DNA from 4 places in the Streptomyces flavalbus genome. Region 1 is predicted to be linked to each of the others. Evidence: riboswitches for the same ligand, from Rfam matches in the RefSeq annotation. Region 1 holds a riboswitch; each other region holds the start of a gene.
The links. A riboswitch is a leader RNA that binds a small molecule or an ion and turns the genes downstream of it on or off. The one in region 1 is predicted to bind cyclic di-AMP.

Region 2: it holds a riboswitch for cyclic di-AMP, as region 1 does, so the genes downstream of both, ACFQZ6_RS21950 (C40 family peptidase) here and ACFQZ6_RS26540 (M23 family metallopeptidase) in region 1, are expected to answer to the same signal.
Region 3: it holds a riboswitch for cyclic di-AMP, as region 1 does, so the genes downstream of both, ACFQZ6_RS21045 (transglycosylase SLT domain-containing protein) here and ACFQZ6_RS26540 (M23 family metallopeptidase) in region 1, are expected to answer to the same signal.
Region 4: it holds a riboswitch for cyclic di-AMP, as region 1 does, so the genes downstream of both, ACFQZ6_RS30670 (M23 family metallopeptidase) here and ACFQZ6_RS26540 (M23 family metallopeptidase) in region 1, are expected to answer to the same signal.

What each region holds. Positions count from the first base shown of each region.
Region 1 covers NZ_JBHTEB010000001.1:5,917,386-5,921,590, reverse strand. Annotated here, with positions in the region: partial or broken gene ACFQZ6_RS26550 (HPr family phosphocarrier protein) at 115-395, shown strand; gene ACFQZ6_RS26545 (GntR family transcriptional regulator) at 588-1,283, opposite strand; gene ACFQZ6_RS26540 (M23 family metallopeptidase) at 1,495-2,262, opposite strand; cyclic di-AMP (ydaO/yuaA leader) riboswitch at 2,275-2,442, opposite strand; gene ACFQZ6_RS26535 (M16 family metallopeptidase) at 2,645-4,033, opposite strand; gene ACFQZ6_RS26530 (M16 family metallopeptidase) at 4,030-4,205, opposite strand, start outside.
Region 2 covers NZ_JBHTEB010000001.1:4,839,097-4,843,301, reverse strand. Annotated here, with positions in the region: gene pcrA (DNA helicase PcrA) at 1-1,779, opposite strand, end outside; cyclic di-AMP (ydaO/yuaA leader) riboswitch at 2,034-2,205, shown strand; gene ACFQZ6_RS21950 (C40 family peptidase) at 2,213-3,409, shown strand; gene ACFQZ6_RS21945 (hypothetical protein) at 3,462-3,815, opposite strand.
Region 3 covers NZ_JBHTEB010000001.1:4,661,536-4,665,740, forward strand. Annotated here, with positions in the region: gene ACFQZ6_RS21040 (HAD family hydrolase) at 203-1,033, shown strand; gene ACFQZ6_RS21045 (transglycosylase SLT domain-containing protein) at 1,073-1,570, opposite strand; cyclic di-AMP (ydaO/yuaA leader) riboswitch at 1,574-1,767, opposite strand; gene ACFQZ6_RS21050 (polyprenyl synthetase family protein) at 2,424-3,434, shown strand; gene ACFQZ6_RS21055 (LolA family protein) at 3,829-4,205, shown strand, end outside.
Region 4 covers NZ_JBHTEB010000001.1:6,868,368-6,872,572, forward strand. Annotated here, with positions in the region: partial or broken gene ACFQZ6_RS30665 (alpha-galactosidase) at 1-1,896, shown strand, start outside; cyclic di-AMP (ydaO/yuaA leader) riboswitch at 2,213-2,366, shown strand; gene ACFQZ6_RS30670 (M23 family metallopeptidase) at 2,371-3,330, shown strand; gene ACFQZ6_RS30675 (SGNH/GDSL hydrolase family protein) at 3,525-4,205, shown strand, end outside.

The DNA of each region.
Region 1 (4,205 bases):
GTCCGAGGCCGCGGTCCGGCGTCACCGGAAGGGGCGGGCACGGTTCCGTTCCGGACATGCTTCACGTTGTGGGACACTGGTCTAGACAACCCTGAACACGAAGGGCAGCATCACATGGCTGAGCGCCGCGTCAACGTCGGCTGGGCCGAGGGCCTCCACGCCCGCCCCGCCTCCATCTTCGTCCGAGCCGCCACGGCCGCAGGCGTCCCGATGACGATCGCCAAGGCCGGGGCACCCCCGTCAACGCGGCCTCCATGCTGGCCGTCCTGGGTCTGGGCGCGCAGGGCGGCGAGGAGATCGTCCTCGCGTCCGACGCCGAGGGCGCGGACGCCGCTCTCGACCGGCTGGCCAAGCTGGTCGCCGAGGGCCTGGAAGAGCTGCCCGAGACGGTCTGACCGGCGCTCGACAGCACGCGGTGGAGCCGCGTCGCCCATTCCGGGCGGCGCGGCTCCACCGTTTTTTCCAGTCTCCACGTTTTCGTGCCCGCATTTACCCATGGGCGATAATTAACGCGCACGTTCACGGTCGGAAAAGGGCAGCAGAAAGAGCCCCCACCGAATATCCCCTCTTTGTATACGGCGCCCGTGTTAATGCCGCAGGCTCGGCATGTTTACGGGATGTTGCGAAGTCCTCACACGTTCCGCGCGGTCGGCGCCCACGGTGAAGCGCAGCCGGTGCGCGCCGGTCGCGCGCTCGGTGTGCAGGGCGGTGAGCGCACGCGCGCGTTCCGCGTCGCCGCGCGCCACCGCGTCCACGATGGCGCCGTGCTCCGCCCAGGACTCCACCGGCCCGGCGGGCACCTCCACGGTGTACATCCAGGCGATCTTGTGCCGCAACTGGGTCAGCATGGCGATCAGGGCGGGGCTGCCGGACGCCTGGGCGAGCGTCTCGTGGAACCAGCCGCCCAGGGAGCGCAGATCGTCGCTGTTGCCCCGCCTGGCCCGCTCCTGGCCCAGCCTGACCAGCCCGCGCAGCACCTTCAGATGGGCCTCGGTGCGCCGCTGGGCGGCCCGGGAGGCGGCGAGCGGCTCCAGGAGCATCCGCATCTCCAGCAGGTCGGAGGCCTCCTGCTCGGTCGGCTCGGCGACGCACGCGCCCGCGTGCCGCCGGGTCACCACGAAGCCCTCCGCCTCCAGGGTGCGCAGGGCCTCCCGGACGGGGACGCGGGAGACGCCGTAGCGGCGGGCGAGCAGTTCCTCGGTGAGCCGGCTGCCGCGCTCGTAGACACCCGCGACGATGTCGTCCCGGATCGCCGTGCACACCGAGTGCGCCGGAATACGCATGACCGACCTCCGTCTTAATCCCCGTGAAACGTCGACGATTGACGTGTGTTCAGTGACTCTATTGCAATGAGCCGGAATTTCCGACGGCGGCCTGGAAACCATGGATATTTTTTGGACAAACGAGCCCCTGAAACACCGAAAGCCCCGGCTCGTGGGCCGGGGCGGGGTGGGTGGGCCGAAGCCTGGCGGTGCCTGGCGGTGCCTGGTGGTGCTACACGCTCACGCCGTGCGCGCGCAGGTACGCGAGCGGGTCGATGTCCGTGCCGTAGTCGGCGGACGTGCGCGCCTCGAAGTGCAGGTGCGGTCCGGTGACGTTGCCGGTGGCGCCGGACAGGGCGATCTGCTGCCCCGGGGTGACCGTCTGGCCCACCGAGACGGCGATGGACGACAGGTGGCCGTACTGGGTGTACGTGCCGTCCACCATCTTGATCACTACTTGATTGCCGTACGCCCCGGCCCAGCCCGCCTCGACGACGGTGCCGGAGCCGACCGCGTGCACGGCGGTGCCGCTGGCGGCGTGGAAGTCGATGCCGGTGTGGCTGCCGGAGGACCACAGGGCGCCGCCGGAGCGGTAGCCGGTGGAGACATAGGAGCCGGAGATCGGCGACACGTAGGTGTTCAGGCGCTTGCGCTCGGCCTCGCGGGCGGCGCGCTCCTTGGCCGCGCGGGCCTTCTTGGCCGCGGCGGCGGCCTGCTCGCGCGCGGCCTCCTGCGCCTCGCGCTTGGCCTCGGCGAGTTCGGCGGCCTGCTGCTGCGCGGCGGCCTGGGCGTCCACCCGCTGGGCCACGGTGTCGTTGATGCTGACGACGGGGGTGAGCCCGGTCTGCTGCGCGACGGGCTCGGCGGCGAGGGCCGGGGCGGCGGCCAGGGTGCCGACGACGCCGGTGGTGGTGAGGGCCGCGACGCCCGCCGCGTGGGCGGTGGTGCGCTTGGTGCGGCCGGTACGGCGGTGCTTCCCGACGGGGCGGGTGAACGCCATGGAGTGGCTGGTCCTTTCCTTCCCTCTCGCCTACCGGGTTAGCTGACGGGTTCGGAGCAGGAAGGTCTCCTACGGGCCCCCTCGCGGCACGCGCGGGCGTCCGATTCACCCCAGGGACTGTGTGGTTGGGTCCCCGGCTCCCCTGGCTCGCGCCGTACGGGGACTCGGCGATGACTGTCCGGTGCCGCGGGCGCGGCGCACTGCCTGACGGACAGCCCGGATGACGCTAAGCGGGACGGCTTTCAATTCCCAAACAGAACCCGGTTTTTGTAGCGCATCCCACAGGGCAGACAGCCAGTCTTCCTACGAAAACGGGCATAAGCCGGGTATAGAGGAGCCCTGGTGACGGATCGGTCACCAGGGCTCCCACGCGCGCGTGCCGCTACTCGGCGGACACGACGGTGACTTCGCCGATGCCGAGCGCCGCGACGGGCTCCCTGATCTGCGCCGCGTCGCCCACGAGGACCGTCACGAGGCGATCCACCGGGAAGGCGTTCACGACCGCCGCGGTGGCCTCCACCGTGCCGGTCGCGGCGAGCTGCCGGTACAGCGTGGCCTGGTAGTCGTCGGGCAGGTGCTGCTCGACCTGGTCGGCCAGGGTGCTCGCGACGGCCGCCGCGGTCTCGTACTTCAGCGGGGCCACCCCGACGAGGTTCTGCACGGCGACGTCCCGCTCGGCGTCGGTCAGCCCACCCTCGGCGAGGGTGCGCAGCACCGTCCACAGGTCCTGGAGCGCGGGGCCGGTGTTGGGCGTGTCGACCGAGCCGCTGATGGCGAGCATCGCGGCGCCGGTGCCGTCGGGGGCGGAGCGCAGCACCTGGCTGAACGCCCGTACGCCGTAGGTGTACCCCTTCTCCTCGCGCAGGACGCGGTCCAGGCGGGAGGTGAGGGTGCCGCCCAGGCAGTACGTGCCGAGCACCTGCGCGGGCCAGACGCGGTCGTGCCGGTCGGGGCCGACGCGGCCGAGCAGCAACTGCGTCTGGACGGCGCCGGGGCGGTCCACGATGACGACGCGGCCGGTGTCGTCGGCGGTCACCGGGGGCGCCTGGCGGGGCTTGGCCGGGGCGCCGGTCCAGGCGCCGAGGGTGTCGCCGAGCAGGGCGTCCAGGTCGATGCCGGTGAGGTCACCGACGACGACCGCCGTGGCGGTGGCGGGGCGGACGTGCCGCTCGTAGAAGGCGCGTACGGCCGCGGAGTCGATGGCGGCGACGGTCTCCTCGGTGCCCTGGCGCGGGCGCGACATGCGCGAGTCGGCCGGGAACAGCTCCTTGGACAGCTCCTTGGCGGCCCGCCGGGAGGGGTTGGCCAGCTCGTGCGGGATCTCGTCGAGCCGGTTGCGCACCAGCCGCTCGACCTCGCTGTCGGCGAACGCGGGCGCCCGCAGCGCGTCGGCGAGCAGGCCGAGGCCCTTGGCCAGGCGGGAGGCGGGGACCTCCAGGCTGAGCCGGACGCCGGGGTGGTCGGCGTGCGAGTCGAGGGTGGCGCCGCAGCGCTCCAACTCGGCGGCGAACTCCTCCGCGGAGTGCTTGTCGGTGCCCTCGGAGAACGCCCGCGCCATGATGGTGGCGACGCCGTCCAGACCGGCGGGCTCGGCGTCCAGCGGCGCGTGCAGCAGCACCTCGACGGCGACGACCTGCTGGCCGGGGCGGTGGCAGCGCAGCACCGTCAGGCCGTTGCCGAGGGTCCCGCGCGTGGGCGCCGGGAACGCCCACGGCTTGGGCTCACCGGCCTGCGGCTGGGGGTGGAACTCCATGGTGGCCAGCTCGGTCACTGGGCCGCCTCCTCGGTCTCGTCGGCTTCGGTGTCGTCGGTGTCGGTCTCCGCCGGGGCGACGGGCTCGTAGACGAGCACCGCGCGGTTGTCGGGGCGCAGGCGGGCCTTGGCGACCTCCTGTACCTCCTCGGCCGTCACGTCCAGGACGCGCTGTACGGCGGTCAGGGCGA
Region 2 (4,205 bases), 1.1 Mb from region 1:
CTGCTCGAACTCCATGGCCACGGCGGCGAGTTCCTGGAGGTTCTCGATCCGGGTCTCGTCCTGCGGGTCGGTCGACGCCTGCAGCTCGGCCAGGTAGCCGGTGCGTTCGAGAACCGCCTCCAGGATGGTCGCGGGGCCCGCGCCGGACTCGACGATCGTACGGAGGTCCTCCATCAGCGTGTTGAACCGCTTGACGGCGTTGGTGGACCGCGCGGCCATGCCGTACGCCTCGTCGACGCGGCGCAGTGCCTGCGGGAAGCTGATCTTCTCGCGCTGGGAGAGCGCGTCGATCATGGCCTCGGCGCGGTCACCGATGCCGCGCTTGGGCACGTTGAGGATGCGGCGCAGCGGGACGGAGTCCTCCGGGTTGGCGAGCACCCGCAGGTAGGCGAGGACGTCCCGGACCTCCTTGCGCTCGTAGAAGCGGACCCCGCCGACGACCTTGTAGGGCAGGCCGACGCGGATGAAGACCTCTTCGAAGACACGGGACTGGGCGTTCGTCCGGTAGAAGACGGCGACGTCCCCGGCCTTGGCCTCGCCCGCGTCGGTGAGGCGGTCTATCTCGTCGGCGACGAACTGGGCCTCGTCGTGCTCGGTGTCGGCCACGTAGCCGGTGATGCGCGCGCCCGCGCCCGCGTTGGTCCACAGGTTCTTCGGGCGGCGGGACTCGTTGCGCTCGATGACGGCGTTGGCGGCGGTGAGGATCGTCTGGGTGGAGCGGTAGTTCTGCTCCAGGAGGATCGTCGTCGCGTCGGGGTAGTCCTCCTCGAACTGGAGGATGTTGCGGATGGTCGCGCCGCGGAAGGCGTAGATCGACTGGTCGGCGTCACCGACGACGCACAGCTCGGCCGGGTCCTCTCCCTCGCCGGACGGGCCGACGAGTTCGCGGACGAGGGCGTACTGCGCGTGGTTGGTGTCCTGGTACTCGTCGACCAGGACGTGCCGGAAACGGCGGCGGTAGTGCTCCGCGACGTCCGGGAAGGCGCGCAGCAGGTTGACCGTCGTCATGATCAGGTCGTCGAAGTCGAGGGCGTTCGCCTCGCGCAGCCGCGACTGGTACAGCGCGTACGCCTGGGCGAGGGTCTTCTCGAAGCCGTCGGCGGCCTGGGCGGCGAAGTCCTCCTCGTCGATCAGCTCGTTCTTCAGGTTGCTGATCTTGGCGCTGAAGGACTTGGGCGGGAACCGCTTCGGGTCGAGGTCCAGGTCGCGGCAGACCAGGGCCATCAGGCGCTTGGAGTCGGCGGCGTCGTAGATCGAGAAGGACGAGGTGAAGCCGAGCCGCTTGCTCTCGCGGCGCAGGATGCGCACGCACGCGCTGTGGAACGTCATCACCCACATCGCGTTCGCGCGCGGGCCGACGAGCTGCTCGACGCGTTCCTTCATCTCGCCCGCGGCCTTGTTGGTGAAGGTGATCGCGAGGATCTGCCCGGGGTGGACGCCCCGCTCGGCCAGCAGGTGGGCGATGCGGTGGGTGAGCACCCGGGTCTTGCCGGACCCGGCACCGGCCACGATGAGCAGCGGGGAGCCCGCGTGCACGACGGCGGCGCGCTGGTTCTCGTTCAGCCCCGCCAGCAGGGTGGCGGTGTCCACCGCGGGGCGCGGGGCGCCGTCGCGGTAGTAGGCGTCCCGGTCCGGGGGCGCGTCGAACTTCCCGCCGAACAGATCGTCCGGAATCGGCTCCGGTACGTGATCGTCCTCGGGCGGCGGCGGGGGTTCGTCCGCGGGGCCGCGCTGGGCCTGGAGGTCCGCCAGGAAGCTGTCGTCAAAGAGGCTGCTCATCGCTCTCCGAGTCTAGGGCGCCGCACTGACAACCGGAGCCGGATCCCACCGACCCGGCGCCCGCACCGCCCCGCACCCCTGCCGCCCGGGATGACTGTCACGGATCACTGCCACCCGGACACGGTGAGCGACGTTCCGGATAAGGTCACGAAAATGTATCGGGCATATCACCCACCAACCTTCACAGCCGCCACACGAGTTGGCTACGGTGCCGAGCGGGCCGTACGACCCCCTCCGGCGAACGTCGCCGGGCCGCGCGGCCTCCGCCGAGTCCGGCGTGCCCGCGTGGCAGTGGCCGGAGCCGGGGACCCACCGATCCCGGGGTGAATCGGCTCACTCCTCCTGAGGGAGTGGCCGTAGGGCAACCCTTCCGAACCACCCGCCCGAACCCGACAGCTAACTCGGTAGGCGGTACATGGAAGGAGTCGCCTCCTTGGCGTCGCACCGCAAGTCACGTGCCGCGGGCAGCCGCGTGGCCGGTATCCGCACCCCCGCCCTGGCCACCGCCGCCCTCACCTCCGTGGCCCTGCTCTCCCAGACGGCCAACGCGGCCCCCTCGGACGACCGCCCGAGCCTGGAGGAGGTCGAGAAGAAGGTCGACGACCTCTACCGCCAGGCCGAGTCCGCGACCGAGAAGTACAACGCGGCCAAGGAGAAGACCGCGAAGCAGCGCAAGCAGGTCGACACCCTCCTCGACGACGTCGCCCAGCGCACCCAGAAGCTCAACGACGCGCGCGAGGAACTCGGCTCCTACGCCGCCGCCCAGTACCGCACCGGCGCCGCCGCCCCGGACACCGCCACCTTCCTGCTCGCGGACTCACCGCAGGACTACTTCGACCAGACCCAGCTCATGGGGCGGCTCACCAGCACCCAGAAGTCGGCGGTCGACGACTACTTCGCCGAGCAGACGGCGACGATGAAGAAGCGCCAGGAGGCCACCGAGAGCCTCCAGACGCTCACCGAGTCGCAGAGCGACCTCCGGACGGCCAAGTCCACCGTGCAGAAGAAGCTCGCCGACGCGCGCGACCTGCTGTCGGAGCTGACCGCCGAGGAGAAGGCGCGGCTCGCGGCGATCGAGAAGAAGAAGCAGGAGGAGGCCGCGCGCAAGGCGGCCGAGCTGGCCCGCCAGCAGGCCGAGGAGCAGCAGCGCCAGGAGGAGGAGGCCGCGGCGGCGCAGGAGCAGGAGCAGGAGAGCGGCACCTCAGGCTCCACGGGCTCCGCCGACACCTCCACCGGCACCTCGACGGACACCTCCGTCGACTCCTCGTACGCCACCAAGGCCGAGAAGGCGCTCGCCTTCGCCCGCGCCCAGATCGGCAAGCCGTACGTCTGGGGCGCCACCGGCCCCGACTCCTACGACTGCTCCGGACTGACCCAGGCCGCCTGGAACGCCGCCGGGATCTCCCTGCCGCGCACCACCTACGACCAGGTCAACGCGGGCACCACGGTCTCCCTGTCCAGCGCCCAGCCCGGTGACCTGGTCTTCTTCTACGACGATGTCACCCACGTCGGCATCTACATCGGCAACGGCATGATGATCCACGCCCCGAAGCCGGGCGCCTACGTCCGCGAGGAGTCGATCTACTACGACGGCGAGTCCTCGATCCACAGCGTGGTGCGGCCCGCCTAGGTCTCCGCCGGGTCCGCCTGGTCCGTCGGGTCCGCCGGGTCCGCCGGGTCCGTCAGGTCCACAGCACCGCGATGAAGATGTTCGCCGTGGTCAGCAGGCCCACCAGGCCGAACACGCCCTTGTCCACCCTCTCGTCGTCCCGCTTCACATAGACGAGCCCGAGGATCACGATCAGCAGGGCCAGCTTCACGCCGATCTTGATGTTGTCGAGGGTCCGGTCGTCGGCCTGGTTCAGGCCGACCAGGACCACGCCGGTGACCAGCATCGTCAGGGCCCCGTGCAGCATCGCGGGGACGAAGCGGGCGGTGCCCTGGCCCATCGCCTTCATCTGGGTGAGGAAGCCGCCGAGCAGCGCGGCGATGCCGATGACGTGCAGACCGACGAAGAGGTGGATGAGTACGTCCATGGAGCCGGAGCCTAATAACGCACCGGCCGCCCCCCGACACCGGCCCACCCCCTACGGGCCTCCCCCGGCGCCCGTCGCATATATGCGCCCATAGCAGCCGTGCCGCCGTGTCGGCGCCCGGTTCCCCACATCGGTCAGCGCACCGCGTGAAGTCGACGGCCCGCCTCGGGAACCCCGGTCATCTCCGGTCGCCCCGCGGTCCGCTGGAGTCACTTCCGGACAACGAGTCACCGTGCGGACACACCCGGGATTAGCGTCCTCCCCCAGGTGACCGGCTCCCAACCCGCCCAGGCCAGGGGCGGGGCGGTCACCCCCGCCGAGAAGGTCCGGCGGCGGCCCACTCCCCCTGTGCGGGCCGCCGCCGGACGCGTCCCCCCGCTCCTCGCGGCC
Region 3 (4,205 bases), 1.3 Mb from region 1:
GGCTGAGGCGGCCGTCTTGGGCAGTGTCTGATATGCCCGAAGAGATCGGAATGTTCGATAGGTGGTGATTGGAAGATGCGGTTCCGGTCCGGTGGCTTCGGGGGCCGGGTCCGGCGGGGGCCCCTAATCACGGAGCGGGGCAAGGAAGTTGAGGCCGGAACTGGTGTGAACGAAGGGAGCGCGATGTCCGTATTCTCTGATCATGGCCGCACCCATCGCATATGCCGAGCGCACGACGTACTCCCTCATCGCCACCGACCTGGACGGCACGCTGCTCCGCGGCGACGACACCTTCTCCGACCGGTCGCTCAGCGCGCTCGCGCGGGTGGCCGCGGCGGGTGCCCAGCATCTGGTGGTGACGGGACGACCAGCGCCCAGGGTGCGCCCGCTGCTGGAGTTCCTCGGCAGCACGGGGCTCGCGGTGTGCGGGCAGGGCGCGCAGTTGTACGACGCGGGCGCGGACCGTCTGCTGTGGTCCGTCACCCTGGACCGGGAGCTGGCCGAGACCGCGCTCGGCAAGATCGAGGCGGAGGTGGGCCAGGTCCACGCGGCGGTCGACCAGGACGGTGTCGAGGGGCTCACGCTCATCGAACCGGGCTACGAGATGCCGCACCCCACCCTGCCCGCGGTGCGGGTCGACCGGCGCGACGACCTGTGGTGCGCGCCCATCAGCAAGGTGCTGCTGCGCCACGCCACCCTGTCGGACGACGAGTTGGCGTCGGTGGCCCGCGCCGTGGTGGGCTCGCTGGCGACGGTCACCATGTCGGGGCCGGGGACGGTGGAACTCCAGCCGTGCGGTGTCACCAAGGCGACCGGTCTGGCGCTGGCCGCCGGGCACCTCGGGCTGCGCCCGCGGGACACGATCGCCTTCGGGGACATGCCCAACGACATCCCGATGTTCGACTGGGCGGGCCACGGCGTCGCCATGGCCAACGCCCACGCGGAACTCAAGGCGGTCGCGGACGAGGTCACCCTGTCGAACGAGGACGACGGCGTCGCCGTCGTCCTCGAACGCCTCTGCTCACAGGGCTGACGCGGGCCGGGCCGCGATGCCGTGGCCGCGGCCGGGTGCTCAGTACGCCCCGAAGACGTTGTCGATCGAGCCGTACCGCGCGGCGGCGTAGTTGCAGGCGGCGGTGATGTTCGCGACCGGGTCGTACGGGTTGTACGCGGTGCCGGGCACGTGGTACGCGGCGAAGGTCGGGTCGATGACCTGGAGCAGGCCCTTGGAGGGGGTGCCCGCGGCGGCGTTGGAGTCCCAGAGGTTGATGGCGGCCGGGTTGCCGGACGACTCGCGCATCACGTTGCGGTAGATGGCGTCGTAGCTGCCGGGGATGCCGTGCTGGGCCATGACGGCGAGCGACTCGCGGATCCACCCGTCCAGGTTGTCCGGGTATGCAACGGCCGAGGCGGTCGTGGTCGCGGTGGTGGCGGCCGTCGTGGTGTGCGCGGAGGCGCTGGTCGCGCCGATCAGCGGCAGCGCGAGCACGGCCGCGCCGGTGCTGGCGAGGGCGATCGTGCGGGCGAGGCGGGTGGTGCGGGCACGGCGGGGCTGGCCGTCTGCGGGCATGGTGAACGTCCTCTCCGGCGCCTGCGAGGTGAGCTGTCGGGTTCGGGCGGGAGCTGCCCGGCCGTGCCCTGCGCGGGTACGGCTTCACCCCGAGCCGTGCCGTGGCGACGTACGGCGTCGTGTGACGTCGTACGCGTCGCGGCCCGGCGACTTACCTGGGTCCCCCGCTCCTGCCATGGATGAGTCAGTCAGTGGGTTGCCGGGGCGGTGGCAGGATTCGGCGTCCGCCCGACAGGCCGGGAACGTATGCGAGAGCACATGTCGGAAACAAGTGTGGGAATCGCTCATCACATGGTTCGGTGTGGGTTCGACCTTGATCAGGTGATTTCGGGGCACTTGATCCTTTGCGGTCGCACAGATTCAACTGCCGGGGGAGGGGCGGGGGTTCGGGTGGGGTTGGCGGTGGTGGGTCGCGGGTCTGTCCACGGGGTCGGGGTGAGGCAAGTCACGGGTGTCAACAAGAGTCGCAAAACGGGCATTACCGCCAACTCGTCCCCGCGGAGGGGGTGATGTCCCGGTGAATGTGGAACCCCTCCCGAGGGGTGCGTCGTTGTCGTATTGGCCACCCGGGGAGGTGTCCGAGGGGGAAAGCGTGTTCATGCCATCATGGCGATCAAGGGGGCGCAGCGCGCCACGTTCAGGTGCATCCCGTTGCATTCACTCACTTAGCCCCCATATCCACTCGTATCGAATGATCAAAAACATACCGACCGCGATCCGATACCGCCCGTGCCGCAACGGTGGGCGCCCTCGGTGATCGAAACATGACCGGATACGCTGACTTGAGTGAAGGCAGCGACGTATCGACAAACCGCGTAATCGCCGGTGGACACCAGCAGACAGGAGACCCCTCGTGACCGTCGTCGGGCCATTCGGGCTGAGCGTGCGGGACCAGGCCCTGGAGGCCGATGTCCAGGCTGGGCTGGCGGCCGTCGAGGAAGGGTTGCTTGAGGCAACCAAGAGTGAGGTCCCCTTCATCACCGGCGCCGCCCAGCACCTCGTGCGGGCGGGCGGGAAGCGTTTCCGGCCACTGCTGGTGATGCTCGCGGCTCAGTTCGGCGACCCCTACGCGCCCGGAATCGTGCCTTCCGCGGTGGTCGTGGAGCTGACCCACCTGGCGACGCTGTACCACGACGACGTGATGGACGAGGCGGCGGTACGGCGCGGCGTGCCGAGCGCGAACACCCGCTGGGGCAACTCCGTCGCGGTCCTCACGGGCGACTTCCTCTTCGCCCGCGCCTCGCACATCCTGGCCGACCTCGGTCCGGAGGCGGTGCGGGTGCAGGCCGAGGCGTTCGAGCGGCTCGTGACCGGACAGATCCTGGAGACCGCGGGCCCCACCGACGGGCGTGACCCGGTCGACCACTACCTCGACGTCCTCTCCGGCAAGACCGGCTCGCTGGTCGCGGTCGCCTGCCGGTTCGGCGCGATGATGTCCGGCGCCGACGAGACGGTCATCGACGTCCTCACCCAGTACGGCGAGCGGCTCGGCGTCGCCTTCCAGCTCGCGGACGACGTCCTGGACATCGCCTCCGACTCCCACGAGTCCGGCAAGACGCCGGGCACCGACCTGCGCGAGGGCATCGCCACCCTGCCCGTGCTGCGGCTGCGGGAGCGCGCCGCCCGGCTGGGGCTGGAGGAGGACCTCGCCCTGTGCAAGCTGCTCGACTCCGACCTCACCGACGACGACCAGCACCAGCGCGCCCTGACGGCGCTGCGCGCCCACCCCGCGCTGGAGCAGGCGCGGCGCGACACCGTGCGGTACGCGGAGGAGGCGCGGGCGGCTCTGCTGCCGCTGCGGGAGTGCGACGCCAAGGCGGCGCTGACCGAGCTGTGCGACGCGGTGGTGCACCGGGCGGGGTGACCGCGGGGTCCTGTCCGCCTGGCGGGGGACCGCGGGTGTCCCGTCCGCCTGGCGGAGGTGCTCGCAGGTGTCGTATCCGTCTCATGGGGGTGGCGGCGGTCCGTCGTGTCCCCCTGCCGCGCTCCCCTAGGCGTACCTCCAGTCGGCGTAGTGCGTCTGAAAGCTGATCAGGACCCCTACGGGTGGGTGCACACGGGGGCGTCTCGCGTCATACCCGAGCAGTACGCGGAGTTGGCTCCGTGGGGTGACGTATCCCGTGGGCCGATTTGGTCAGATGGACACCACGGAAAACACCACTCCTCACCAATTCGGGTGAGAATGGCGGCTCGGGGTACAGCGCGACCAGGACGTGACGAGACGGACAGCCGCCGCCGACGCGAGAGGTAAGGCAGACATGGCACCGTACGCATCCGACGACAACACGACCGCGGCGCGGGACGCGCGGGAGGACGACGCGCGCGGGGCGCGGCGCAGGGCCGCGCGGTACGTGGTCCCGGTCGCGGTGACGGGGGTGGCCGCGGCGACCATCGGGCTCGTCCCGGCGCTCGCCGACTCCGGCAGCCCGGACCTCCCCAAGATCAGCGCACAGGAACTCATAGAGAAGATCGCCAAGTCGGACGTGCAGCAGCTCTCCGGCACGGTGAAGATCACCACCGATCTGGGGCTGCCCGACCTCGGCGACCTGGAGAGCGGACTGGCCTCCGGGATGGCCGGGCGGGGCGACGGCGAGGGCTCCAGCGCCGACCCCTCGGCCAAGCTCACCGAGCTGGT
Region 4 (4,205 bases), 950 kb from region 1:
CCGGCTCGACGGCCGCGAGGAGTACCCCGTCGAGGGCGGCCCCCGCTTCACCCGCCCCGCCCTGTCCGTGCGCACCGGCGACGGGCGGCGCGGCACCGAGTGGTCCTACGAGGGCCACGAGGCCGACCCCGACGGCGTACGGCTGCGCTTCCGGGACGGCGGGCTGACCGTCACCCTGCACTACCGCGTCCGGCACGACGTGGTCGAGCGCTGGGTCACCGTCGACAACGCCGGGGACGCCGACGTGGAGCTGCTGCGCGCGGACTCCGCCGTCTTCACGCTCCCGGAGCGCGACGGCTGGCGGCTGAGCCAGTTGCACGGCCGCTGGGCCGCCGAGTCCCGGCTCACCGCAGCCCCGCTCACCTACGGCGAGAAGGTCATCGGCAGCCGCCGCGGCCACACCGGCCACCAGCACCTGCCCTGGGTCGCCCTGGACACCGACGCCACCGAGGAGCGCGGCGAGGTGTACGGCTGCGCCCTCGCCTGGTCGGGCTCCTGGCGGATCGGCGTCGCCCAGTTGCCCGACGCGCGCGTGCAGATCACCGGCGGCGCCGGACACGACGACTCCGGACTGCTGCGGCTGGCCGCGGGGGAGTCCTACACGAGCCCCGTCCTCGCCGGGCTGTGGAGCGACGGCGGCTTCGGCGGCGCCAGCCGGCCTGGCACCGCTACCAGCGGGCGTACGTCATCCCCGACGCCGACCAGGACCGGCCGGTGCTGTTCAACTCCTGGGAGGCGACCGGGTTCGGCATCTCCGAGGACCAGCAGCGGGCGCTGGCCCGGCGGGCGGCGGCGATCGGCGTCGAGCTGTTCGTCGTCGACGACGGCTGGTTCGGCTCCCGCACCGGCGACCACGCCGGGCTCGGTGACTGGACGCCCAACCCTGACCGCTTCCCGAAGGGGCTGGCGCCGCTCGCCGAGGACGTGCGGGCGCTGGGGATGCGGTTCGGCATCTGGGTCGAACCGGAGATGGTCAACCCGGACAGCGACCTGTACCGGGCGCACCCGGACTGGGTGCAGTACCAACCAGGACGTAAGCGGACAGAGTTTCGCAATCAACTCGTACTCAACGTCGCCCGCGAGGACGTCCAGGAGTACCTGTGGGAGCGCCTGGACGCCCTGCTGTCGAGCGCGCCCATCGACTACGTGAAGTGGGACTTCAACCGCTGCTTCACCGACGCCGGATGGCCCGGCGAGCCCTACCCGCAGCGGCTCTGGGTGGATCACGTACGGGCCGTGTACGCGCTGCTCGACCGGCTGCGGGCGGCCCACCCCGGCGTCGCCTTCGAGTCCTGCTCGGGCGGCGGCGGCCGGATCGACCTGGGGGTGCTGAGCCGTACGGACCAGGTGTGGACCTCCGACAACACCGACCCCCTCGACCGGCTCGCCATCCAGCACGGCTTCAGCCAGCTCCACCCCGCGCGCGTGATGGCCGCCTGGGTGACCGACAGCCCCAACGAGCAGCTCAACGGGCGGGTCAGCCCGCTGCGCTTCCGGTTCGTGAGCGCCATGGCCGGGGTGCTGGGGATCGGCGGCGACCTGACCCGCTGGAGCGAGGCGGAGCTGGCCGAGGCCCGCGACTGGGTGGAGCTGTACCGGGAGATCCGGCCGCTGGTGCAGCGCGGGGACCTCTACCGGCTGCGCCCGCCGCGGGGCGGGCTGAGCGCGGTGCAGTACGTGCGCGGTGCCGAGACGGTCGTCCTCGCCTGCCTCCAGGCGCAGCACCACGGCGAGCCGGTCCCCGCGCTCCGGCTGCGCGGACTGGACCCGGCAAGCTCCTATGAATGCCCTGAAACGGGCGAAATCCACCGAGGTGCCGTGCTGCTGCACCACGGGATACGGCTGGGGCTGCGCGGTGACCTTGATGCGGCAGTTCTCCGACTGCGTCGCATCTGAGTCATCTGTCCGGATTAATCGCTTCCATTCCAACTCGCTCCGGAATTCGGCACGCTGGAAATCCGGCACGTGAGCAGCGTCATAGCGGTGACCGTCCGTCGCCCGTCATGTTCACGTAATCAGGGGCTTTTTCAAGGGCTTTTAGGGAAAGCGTCACCGCTCGGAACAACTCAGGGTGACCGGTAATTCCCGTAAGGGATCAAGAAAAAGGCGTTCGGGTGGAACCTCTCGCTTGTCCGTTTGCGTCTTGCTCGCTTACGTTCCACACCGATCCCGGACGGAACGCCGAATCCTGCCGCCGTCCGGACTCCGCGCAAACTGACCCGTGCACCCGGCAGGAGCGGGGGACCCACAGGTAGACCGCCTGTTCCGGTTCCCGGAACAGGCTTGGGGTACAGCCGCACCTCGGTGCGGCCGGACATCTCCAGTCCGCACCCGACAGCTCACCTCGCAGGCGCAGGAGAGGAATTCGCCATGCCCGCCAAGGGTAAGCACCGCCGTCCCAAGTCCCTGCGTATCGCCCGCTCCATCGCCGTGGCCGGTACCGGTGGCGCCGCGCTCGCCCTGCCCCTGATGGGGGCCGCCAGCGCCAACGCCGCCACCCCGCAGTCCGTTTCGGAAAAGGCCGTCCACTCCGCCCCCGCGGCGCAGAAGTCGGCCGCCGAGAAGAAGTCCACCGCCGAGAAGTCGGGCGTGCGGACCTATTCCGTCCGTGCCGGCGACTACCTTTCGAAGATCGCTGACGAGCAGAACGTCGACGGCGGCTGGAAGAAGCTCTACGCGGACAACCGCGCGGCGGTCGGCGACGACCCCTCGCTGATCCACCCCGGGCTGAAGCTCAGCATCGGCCAGAAGGCCGCGGCGCAGGGCGAGACCAAGCAGGGTGAGGCCAAGAAGCAGTCCGCCCCGAAGGCCGCCAAGCCCGCCCAGCCCGCGAAGCCGAAGCAGTCGACGCAGTCCTCCAAGTCGTCCGCCGCCGAGTCCTCGCAGTCGTCCGCCAGCACCGCCACGACCACCGCCGCTTCGGGCTACAGCGCCCCCGTCGACGGCGCCGCCGTCGGCACCGGCTACAAGGTGGCGGGCAGCATGTGGTCCAGCGGCTACCACACCGGCGTCGACTTCGCCGCCGCCACCGGCACCACGCTGAAGTCCGTCGGCCCCGGCACCGTCGTCTCCGCGGGCTGGGCCGGTGCGTACGGCAACCAGGTCGTCATCAAGCTGAACGACGGCTACTACGCCCAGTACGCGCACCTGTCCTCGCTGTCCGTCTCCAGCGGCCAGACCGTGACCGGCGGCCAGCAGATCGGCCTGTCCGGCTCCACCGGCAACTCGACCGGCCCGCACCTGCACTTCGAGATCCGCACCACGCCCGACTACGGCTCCGACATCGACCCGGTGGCCTACCTCCGCTCGCACGGCGTCTCCATCGGCTGACGCCAGCCCCGCGACCGCGCCGACGGCCGGACCCCACGCACGGGTCCGGCCGTCGGCGTATTCCGCAATTGACCAAGGTTTTGGCAGTGGCTTATCTCACCGCCCGTCAACCCTTTCCTACGGTCGCGTAGGTCACAATCGACGGGGAAAGATGGGCCGATGTGGCAGACGATTCGAAGAATGACAGCAGATCAGTGATCGGGTCGCACGTGGCGGTGGGGGACAGCTTCACCGAAGGCGTCGGCGACCCCGGCCCCGACGGGGCGTTCGTCGGCTGGGCCGACCGGTTCGCGGTGCTGCTCGCGGACCGGCGTCCCGAGGGCGACTTCCGGTACACCAACCTCGCCGTGCGCGGGAAGCTCCTCGACCAGATCGTGGCCGACCAGGTACCGCGCGCCGTCGAACTCGCCCCGGACCTCGTGTCCTTCTGCGCGGGCGGCAACGACATCCTGCGGCCCGGCACCGACCCCGACGAGGTCGCCGAACGGTTCGAGGAGGCGGTCGCCCGGCTGACCGCCGTAGCGGGCACGGTGATGGTGACCACCGGGTTCGACACCCGGGGCGTGCCCGTCCTCAAGCACCTGCGCGGCAAGATCGCCACCTACAACGGACATGTGCGCGCCATCGCGGACCGGTACGGCTGCCCCGTCCTCGACCTGTGGTCCCTGAGGTCCGTCCAGGACCGCCGGGCCTGGGACCACGACCGGCTGCACCTGTCCCCCGAGGGGCACACGCGCGTGGCGCTGCGCGCCGGGCAGGTCCTCGGCCTGCCGGTCCCGGCCGACCCGGACCAGCCCTGGCCGCCGCTGCCGCCGCGCGGCACCCTGGAGATCCGCCGCGACGACGTGCACTGGGCGCGCGAGTACCTGGTGCCG